3 linked regions of the Anaerobacillus alkaliphilus genome follow. The protein of the gene in region 3 interacts with the protein of the main gene of each other region in a pairwise test. Links are inferred from orthologs where the notes say so. Each region holds a gene or a part of one and is shown on either strand. Other genes may lie near its edges.

Region 1 (2,986 bases), 310 kb from region 3 along the record:
AATTGAAATTAACCCACGTTTTACATAGCTCTTCACGAGATTTAATTTATGATCTAACTGAATAATTGCAACAAAGGGTTCATCAATCCTCGATTGATATCGTAAATCAAACCAATGGACTTCATAGCCGTCATGCTTCTTAACGATTTTTGCATGTAAGTAAGGCGAATATTGAAGTAGTTGATGAACAAAGCGATTTTTCATTGCTGCCTTAATAATTTGATTATCACCACAGTTCTTATCCAATACTTTTGACCAACTTACCTTTCCACGCTTGTATTTTCCTAACCTATAATGATTTTCACAACTAGCTATAACAGTCCATGAAAATACGCTAAAAGAAGGTAGTATCGTATACACTTCATTCTTCTTCGCATCAACGGCTTTTAATACTTTTTGTGCCATGAAAAAACGAAGGGAAATATAACTGAGGATAAATAGAAATACAAATGAAAACGTATATCCAGGCTGAACACCATTGATCCATAACACAATTCCAATGACTTGTAGGGTCATAACAACTGGATCAAAAATAGGTAGAATATTTAATGCAATCCACTTCTTTGTGAAAGGGCGAAACGCCTGTGTACCATAAATATTACAAATATCTGATAGAACGTGTATGATCACGGATATCAGTGTCCAAAGGAACAAGGTGAAAAAGAATGAGCCACCATAAAACAATGAAACTAGTAATGATAGTAAAAACGACAAAAGTAGAACAGCAGGTATTGAATGACTAATGCCCCGATGCTCCTGAACATATGTTTCATTTCCCTTATATTTGAAAAGAAAGTCGATATCAGGTGCATTTGAGCCGATGACTGTACACAATAACACCCCAACTACTAAATCTGGATGACTTGCTATCGTAGGATCTAAGAAAGACAAACCTGCAAGACTAATACCTGTCGTTACATGTGTCGTTGTATCCATCGTCCTGCCTCCATTTTAAAGTTTAAGATATTTCTCATTTGTTTTCGAACAGTCATATTGCCTTAAGATATCATTAATAATTGCTCTGGATGAGTTTGGAAAATGTAGCATCGAAAGATTTTCCTTCATTTCAATGAGTTTCATTTCGTTTCGAATAAGATGTTTAATTTCAGTCACTAATTTATCTTTATCTTCATGCCAAACAGCTGCCCCTTGTTCTTGAAAAAATTGGGCATTTTCTCGTTCCTGCCCAGGAGTTGCTTTTGGTAACACAATCGGTGTATTCATAGCCATCGCTTCAGATAGAATAATTCCACCAGGTTTTGTAATTACACAAGTAGATATTTTTAATAATTCAGCCATTTCAGTTACATATCCAAAAACTTTGATATCCGTATATGTTTGATATTTTGTTTTTAACTGATTATAAAGCTCAACGTTTTTCCCACAAACGATGAGTAGTTGGATGACAGGATCGTCTTTTAATCTGTCGCAAATTTCCTTCATTTCATTTGACACACCATAAGCTCCTGCTACGATTAAAACTGTTTTCTTGGTTGGATTTACTTGATATTTTTGAACAAGATCTCCTCTGAACGTGGTTTCTTCAAAAACTGGATTAATCGGCATACCTGAAACAAAAATCTTTGTTTGACTAATACCTAGCTCTAGTAAATCTTGTTTTAGTTTTCTCGATGCAACATAATATTTATCAATGTTTGGATGTATCCATGAATGGTGTAAGCAATAATCCGTAATCACATTATAAGTAGGTATAATAGCTTTCGTTTTTGATCGATGAAACGGAACGGCAAAAGACGGAAATGTATTAATAATCACATCTGGCTTTTCTTGATCAACAATTTTACATAGTTTCGAATAGCCATAGGATAATAGTTTTAAATTTTTTCTTTTTGTAATTTGCTTACTACTGTAATAAAAAAGTCGATAAATATGCCTGCCACTTTTAGTAAAGCTCTTCAAATAGATTTTTTTGGTCCATTCATTAAAAGTAGGACTTGTTTCATAAAATAGATCTTTCACAATGACTTGATTCCCACCTGATCGCTTAAACTCCTGGACAAGTGAATCTGCTACTTGAAGATGACCATTTCCGTAATTTGATGTTAAGATTAAAACTTTCGGACCTTCCATATGCGAAACGCTCCTTTTAACTAAAATATAGCTAGGCTGTAATTCTTTGCTTTTTTTTCAGTACGTCTTCAAAACTAGCAAGTAAACGATCAAATATTTGCTCCCACGATTGAGCATTAGCAAACTGACAAGCATGATCGCCTAATTTCTGCTGTAGCTGACAATCATCTAATAAAAGAGACGTATATCTAGCAAACTCTTGTGTATTTTTTGGTTCACATAGAAAGCCATTCTGTCCATGATTGATTAGGTGTTGCACTCCCCCAGCTCTTGCTCCTATTACAGGCAAACCTGAGCTTTGAGCTTCTAATACTACATTTCCAAACGTTTCAGTTGATGATGGAAAGATAAAAACGTTACTAGAGGCATATACCTCAGCTAAATCGTTTCCTTCCATAAACCCAGTCCAAGTGATTTGTTCACACTCTAGCTCTGATAATTGTTTTAGTAGCGGACCGTCACCAACCATGAGTAAATGAGTATCTTTTTTAATTTTTTCTGGTAGCTTGTGAAATGTGTTGAGTACCACCTGAACATCTTTTTCAGGAGAAATCCTTCCTACATAAAGGAGAATATTTTTTTCTTTGATGTTATATTTTTCTCTAATTTTACTTGTTTGTTTTTCGGGCGAGAAAAATGAATGATCAACCCCGCGGCCCCATAGTTCAATCTTGTCGTGGATCTGTTGACTAAGGAGCTTTTCTCTTGTGCTTTCTGATGGGACATATACTTTTTCAAAGTAACGATGAAACCAAGACATGTATTTCCAAATCCACTTTTGCAAAAAGGTTAAGTGATAATACTCTAAGTAGTCATCAAAATGTGTGTGGTACGAAGCAACCATAGGAATGTTATGTTTTTTTCCGTAATGCAATCCAAATAGACCAAGATTAAA
Region 2 (2,853 bases), 440 kb from region 3 along the record:
AGACATCAAGATTTAGTTGTAGCGAAACCTTCGTATCACCACTTGCAATTATTTCACCAACATTTTGAAATTTAAGCAGCTCTTCTTTCACTTTTAACGGTTCATCTGTAGCAATAATGTAATCTAAATCCTTTACCGTTTCTCTTAACCTACGTAAGCTTCCTGCCCGAGAAAATCGAATAATCCCTGCTATTTTGGCTAAGTTTTCTTCAATCTTTTCCGCTACCGGGATTACTAACGGTAGAGCCAAGCGGTCAGGCTGTTTCCCAAACTCCTCAATAGCAGCTAAGATTTTCTCTTCTGTTTTTTTACCAAAGCCAGCTAGAGCCTGTACTCTCTCTTCCGTACAAGCCTGTTTTAGGGTCTCAATACAAACTACTTGTAATTCTTGATAGAGCTTTCCTATCTTCTTTCCACCAAGTCCAGGGAGCTTTAGTAATGGCAGTAACCCAGAAGGTAGCTCCCCCTTTAATTCTTCTAATAGGTTTGACTTTCCTTCATTCATAAGTTCTTCTATTACAGTAGCAGTCCCTTTTCCAATTCCTTTTAGTTTAGACACATCTTCAATTTCATTTAAGGTCCGCTCGTCACTTTCTAGTGCTTGAGCTGCCTTTCTATATGCAGACACTTTAAAACTATTTTCACCTTTAATTTCCATATATATTGCAATCGTTTCTAACGCTTGAATGACTTGTTTTTTATTCATCATTGTTCATCTCCTGTCTATTAAGATACATAAGTTGGAGAGTTCCTACTCAATCCTAATGATACCTAGTTTAGATAGGACAAAGCAACTTATTTACAGTAGAAGGGACTGACTTTAATCGACTGTCAGCCCCTTCTACTATTAAAACCTATTTTCAATCCAAAGTTCCTTCAACTGATTAGATAAAATTGGTGTGTAATCTAAGATTAATTTAGCCAGTGTAGATTCCTTTAGCACGTCTTGTACTAGCTCAATTGGTAGTAATGCGGCAATATGTAATAGGACTACTAGTACTAGTAATGTTTCTAAGAAGCATAGAATTCCACCTAGCCAACCATTGATAAAATTTAGTATCGGTAAATGAGCCAAAAAATCAAACATCGATCCGATAATTTGCATGGCAATTTTGGTAGCAAAAAATAAAATAGCAAATGCAATACCACTGTAATATACATGCTCAAAATTGAATGCCTCTATTAACATAAATGCTGGATTATCTGTTGGAAATTGAGGGTACGGGATCCATAACCTAATATGTTTTGCTAAATCATCATAGTATAGATAAGCAACAAAAAAAGAAACGATAAACCCAGTTAGATGAATAAGTTGTAAGATAAAACCTCTGCGAAATCCTACAAAAAAGCTAGTAATTAAAAGAATGATTAATATTAAGCTAAGCATTTTTTATTTTTCCCCATCTTTCTTTTGACGTTCTTGCTCTAGTTGTTTTTTTAACCGTAAATATTCATCGCTAATATTGACAGCAGTTAAAACAGCAAGTTGTGTTTTATCTAAATAAGGACTGATTTTGCGCATCTCTTTCATTTTTTGATCAACGAAATTAGCCACTTCATGTATGTGACCTACATCTACTTTTCCTGAAATCACATAACTTTGGCTATTTATCGTTACCGTTGTTCGTCGTTTTATCTGATCTTCTCCCACAACGAGCCTCCCTTAAAATACAATCCCATTAATACAAATACAGATACGTACTTAATAATTACCTTTTTCATTTACGAAAAATTCTACATTCTATCATAACATGAACATCCATAATTGGAAATATGTCGAACGATAATTGAGAAAGATTGGGGAGCAGTGATACAATTGAGAATGATGTATTGCTAGAGAGTCTAATTTGCATTCATAATCCACATGAATAAAGGGGTTTTCCTATTGTCACAGCGAGTTTTACTATTAGATACAAAAACGATTGAAAAAATGAAGGAGTTCTATCAAGATGATTTAGCTTCAAAACTACCTCCTGGTGCACTATTTGCAGCAAAGCCGTTTAACTGTTCAGTGACTGCGTATAAATCTGGTAAGGTTCTTTTTCAAGGAGCCAAACATGAAGAAGAAGCTGCTATTTGGGAACAATTTGCAAACAACGGTACAGCTCCGCCTACTACTAAAACAGTTACTAAAAAAGAAGCTACAAATCAATCACAATTTTCAACCATGTCTTTAATAGGGTCCGATGAAGTAGGTACAGGTGATTATTTTGGACCAATTACGGTTGTTGCTGCTTTCGTTAGAACAGAAAACTTTGCAAATCTCACAGAACTAGGTGTGAAGGATTCAAAAGGAATGAAGGACGATCAAATCTGCAAAATTGCGAAACAATTGATAAAAGAAATTCCCTACAGCCTATTAGTACTTCCGAATACAAAATATAATTCCTTGCAGGCTAAGGGGTTTAATCAAGGAAAGATGAAGGCAATTTTACACAATCAAGCAATTCTTCACCTGAAAAAGAAATTAAATCATGAACCTTATGATGGGATACTGATTGATCAGTTTGTTGAACGTGGTATTTATTTTCGTTATATTGCTGATCAAAAGGAAAAGGTCCAAGAAAACAACATGTTTTTCCAGACAAAAGCTGAATCTCTTCATTTGTCAGTTGCAGCAGCTTCAATTATTGCGCGTTATGCATTTGTGAAGGAAATGGATAAATTAAGCGAAAGTGCCGGCTTTGAAATTCCCAAAGGGGCTGGTTCCCATGTTGATCAGGCAGCTGCGAAACTGATTAGAACACATGGAATTGAAGCATTAAATAGTTATTGTAAGATCCATTTTGCTAATACTGAAAAAGCGAAAAAACACCTAAAGCTTTAACCAAGCTTTAGGTGTTTTTTTATTCA
Region 3 (2,848 bases):
CTTGCTGTACTATAGATTTAGGGAATTTATTATGAAGATCGTTCATATCTATTACCATAACGGGCTTTTTTGTTAATGGGTCTTGTAACTGATTGCCACTATCAATTAATCCTTTTAACTGGATTTGCCTATCTAGTATAAATAGATCTACTTGAACGATATCTTCGTACTTCACTTTCCTAACTTCCATTTGCTCAATTCTTTTCCTAGCAAAGAGCCAAATCGTTGGAAATCCAATGACTACTAATAACCAGCTAATTGGAGTTCCTAAACCTGTAGATTTCGTTGTTACTACTCCATTCAAAATAACCATTTCGTTATTAAACATGAAATGTAATGCAATTAACCCACCTCCACAAATGAAGCTAACGAAATAGAATGTTAGGAGATTTTGAATAAAGTATGATATTTTTTTAAATCCGAAAGCAGTAACAACGATGCAAGATGAAAAAATTAACTTAAACATTGGATGATAAAATAACGGGCTTAATGTTGTCATAACTATGAAGATTGAGCTCGACGCGACTAAAGCACCCAAAAGGAGCCGCCATTTCTTAAAGCTTCTTTTTAGTACTAGAGCCGTCAATACTAATAATAATAGGTCAATACAAAAATTTAGAAACCATATGACATCCAGATAAATAGCCATATCGGCTCCTTCCTTAATCGTCAAAGATTAAATCATAGATTTTTGAACAACCTCTTAAAAAGAATTTGAAACTAGTATATCTCACATCGTATTTATAAGTCTGTCAGTTTATGCCGATAGAATCAGAGAAATTTTAGGTTATTTCCACTTAAATTGTCGTCAGGTCTCATTAATTTAAGTTCTACAACAAAGAGATTTGTCAACTGTTTTGTATAATTTTAGTAATAGAGTACAAAAAAAAGAGACTAACTTACTATTTCCTTCTTAAGAAGAAAACAAATAAGTTAGTCTCTTTTACTTTTAGTAAAAGGTTTAACGATTACGACGATTTCTTAAAAACGTTGGAATATCTAATGTATCAACTGATTCCTGCTGTACTGAAGGTTGGCGCTCCGTTGAATACGAGCTTTCTTCATGTTGTTGAGCAACCGGTTTTTTTGTAGCAGCTGGTTTCCCTTGAGTTTGATTTTGTGTTCTTGCCACTTTTGGAACTTCGTCATTAAAGCCAGTTGCAATAACGGTAACTACAATCTCATCTTTAAGATTTTCATTAATTACAGAACCAAAAATCATATTAACTTCTTGATCCGAAGCAGAAGAAACGATTTCGGCAGCTTCATGTACTTCATATAAACTTAAATTTGTTCCACCAGTAATATTCATTAGTACACCTTGTGCACCATCTATTGACGTTTCTAATAATGGACTTGAAATAGCTTTCTTTGCAGCTTCTGTCGCACGATTTTCACCTGTTGCAATACCAATTCCCATTAAAGCAGAACCCTTATCACTCATAATCGTTTTCACATCAGCGAAGTCAAGGTTAATTAACCCTGGAACTGCAATTAAATCGGAAATACCCTGTACACCTTGTCTTAATACATTATCAGCTTCACGGAAAGCCTCGAGCATTGGTGTATTCTTATCAACAATTTCTAATAAACGGTCATTTGGAATAACAATTAAGGTATCTACTTTTTCTTTAAGAGCACTGATACCACCAGCCGCTTGACTAGAACGTTTTCTTCCTTCAAATGTAAACGGACGTGTAACAACACCTACAGTTAAAGCTCCAATTTCTTTAGCAATTTCTGCAATTACTGGTGCAGCACCTGTTCCAGTTCCACCACCCATTCCAGCAGTAATGAAGACCATATCCGAACCAGACAAAATTCCTTCTAAATGTTCGCGACTTTCTTCTGCCGCTTTCTTTCCAACGTCTGGATTAGCACCAGCACCTAATCCACGTGTTAATTTCCCACCTAATTGTAATTTATGCTCCGCCTTCGAAAGATGAAGAGCCTGCGCATCAGTATTCACCGCAATAAACTCTACACCTTGTAAGCCGTTTTCAATCATCCTATTAACAGCGTTACTACCGCCACCGCCAACTCCGATGACTTTAATTTTCGCTAATTGGTCCATATCCATTTCAAACTCTAACATATAAGGTCCCCCAATCGATCATGTCTCGATATCATTTCAGTTAAATTATGGTTATTCAAAAAATACTTTAAACCAACTTGATACTTTCTTTTTAACAGCTTGACCTTGAAGTGCATCCTTCTTTTTAGCAGGAGCCTCTTTTCTGTCTTGCTTGTCTTCAACTTGGATAGTTCCTAACGTGGCAGCTACTTCCTTGCCCTGTATTTTGCTATTACGATGGGCAAATTGTATTAAGCCTACCCCAGTTGTGAATTGAGGTTCACGTACTCCTATATAATCAGGAATAGCAACCCTCACATTATTTTGTAGGATTTCCCTTGCTAACTCAAGTAAACCAGGAATTTTCACCGTCCCACCAGTTAGGACAAATCCTCCTGGTAAGTCTCCATAGCCAAGTCTATAAACCTCATTTTCTATTAACTGTAACATCTCAGCTATGCGAGGTTCAATTATATATGATAACTCATATTGGGAAAATTCTTCCTTTAACTCGCTACCAATTTTTGAAACCTTAAAGGTCTCATCTTTTGATGCTAATTCAATATGGGCATGTCCATATTTAACTTTCACACGTTCAGCTTCTTCAGTAGAAACCCGGAGGCCAATCGCAATATCATTTGTTATATGGTCGCCACCAACAGGTATTACTGTAGTAGTTTGTAGTGTACCTTGCTCAAAGATCGATACACTCATAGAACCACCACCAATATCAACGAGGGCAACTCCTAAACCTTTTTCATCCCTAGACACAGC

What was found. The genes of interacting proteins can lie anywhere in the genome.
Region 1: the proteins of ftsZ (region 3) and DS745_RS18700 interact in binary tests that used the Bacillus subtilis proteins (3 or more experiments, as listed by UniProt). The link is inferred for Anaerobacillus alkaliphilus from one-to-one orthologs.
Region 2: the proteins of ftsZ (region 3) and DS745_RS19295 interact in binary tests that used the Bacillus subtilis proteins (3 or more experiments, as listed by UniProt). The link is inferred for Anaerobacillus alkaliphilus from one-to-one orthologs.

The regions. Positions count from the first base shown.
Region 1 is NZ_QOUX01000046.1:709,733-712,718, forward strand. The notes cover bases 22-2,928. They hold DS745_RS18700 (MGDG synthase family glycosyltransferase), read right to left. Parts: upstream 2,092-2,928; coding sequence 952-2,091; downstream 22-951. Other genes in these bases: DS745_RS18695 (metal-dependent hydrolase), read right to left, coding at 22-936; DS745_RS18705 (glycosyltransferase family 4 protein), read right to left, coding at 2,123-2,928. Also shown: more of DS745_RS18695, read right to left, coding at 1-21; more of DS745_RS18705, read right to left, coding at 2,929-2,986. UniProt on the Bacillus subtilis protein: Processive glucosyltransferase involved in the biosynthesis of both the bilayer- and non-bilayer-forming membrane glucolipids.
Region 2 is NZ_QOUX01000046.1:838,148-841,000, forward strand. Bases 22-2,795 are described here. They hold DS745_RS19295 (cell division protein ZapA), read right to left. Parts: upstream 1,652-2,795; coding sequence 1,391-1,651; downstream 22-1,390. Other genes in these bases: polX (DNA polymerase/3'-5' exonuclease PolX), read right to left, coding at 22-706; DS745_RS19290 (CvpA family protein), read right to left, coding at 848-1,387; rnhC (ribonuclease HIII), read left to right, coding at 1,886-2,795. Outside these bases: more of polX, read right to left, coding at 1-21; more of rnhC, read left to right, coding at 2,796-2,827; DS745_RS19305 (hypothetical protein), read right to left, coding at 2,847-2,853. UniProt on the Bacillus subtilis protein: Activator of cell division through the inhibition of FtsZ GTPase activity, therefore promoting FtsZ assembly into bundles of protofilaments necessary for the formation of the division Z ring.
Region 3 is NZ_QOUX01000046.1:403,071-405,918, forward strand. Bases 29-2,797 are described here. They hold ftsZ (cell division protein FtsZ), read right to left. Parts: upstream 2,096-2,797; coding sequence 962-2,095; downstream 29-961. Other genes in these bases: spoIIGA (sigma-E processing peptidase SpoIIGA), read right to left, coding at 29-649; ftsA (cell division protein FtsA), read right to left, coding at 2,147-2,797. Outside these bases: more of spoIIGA, read right to left, coding at 1-28; more of ftsA, read right to left, coding at 2,798-2,848. UniProt on the Bacillus subtilis protein: Essential cell division protein that forms a contractile ring structure (Z ring) at the future cell division site. The regulation of the ring assembly controls the timing and the location of cell division.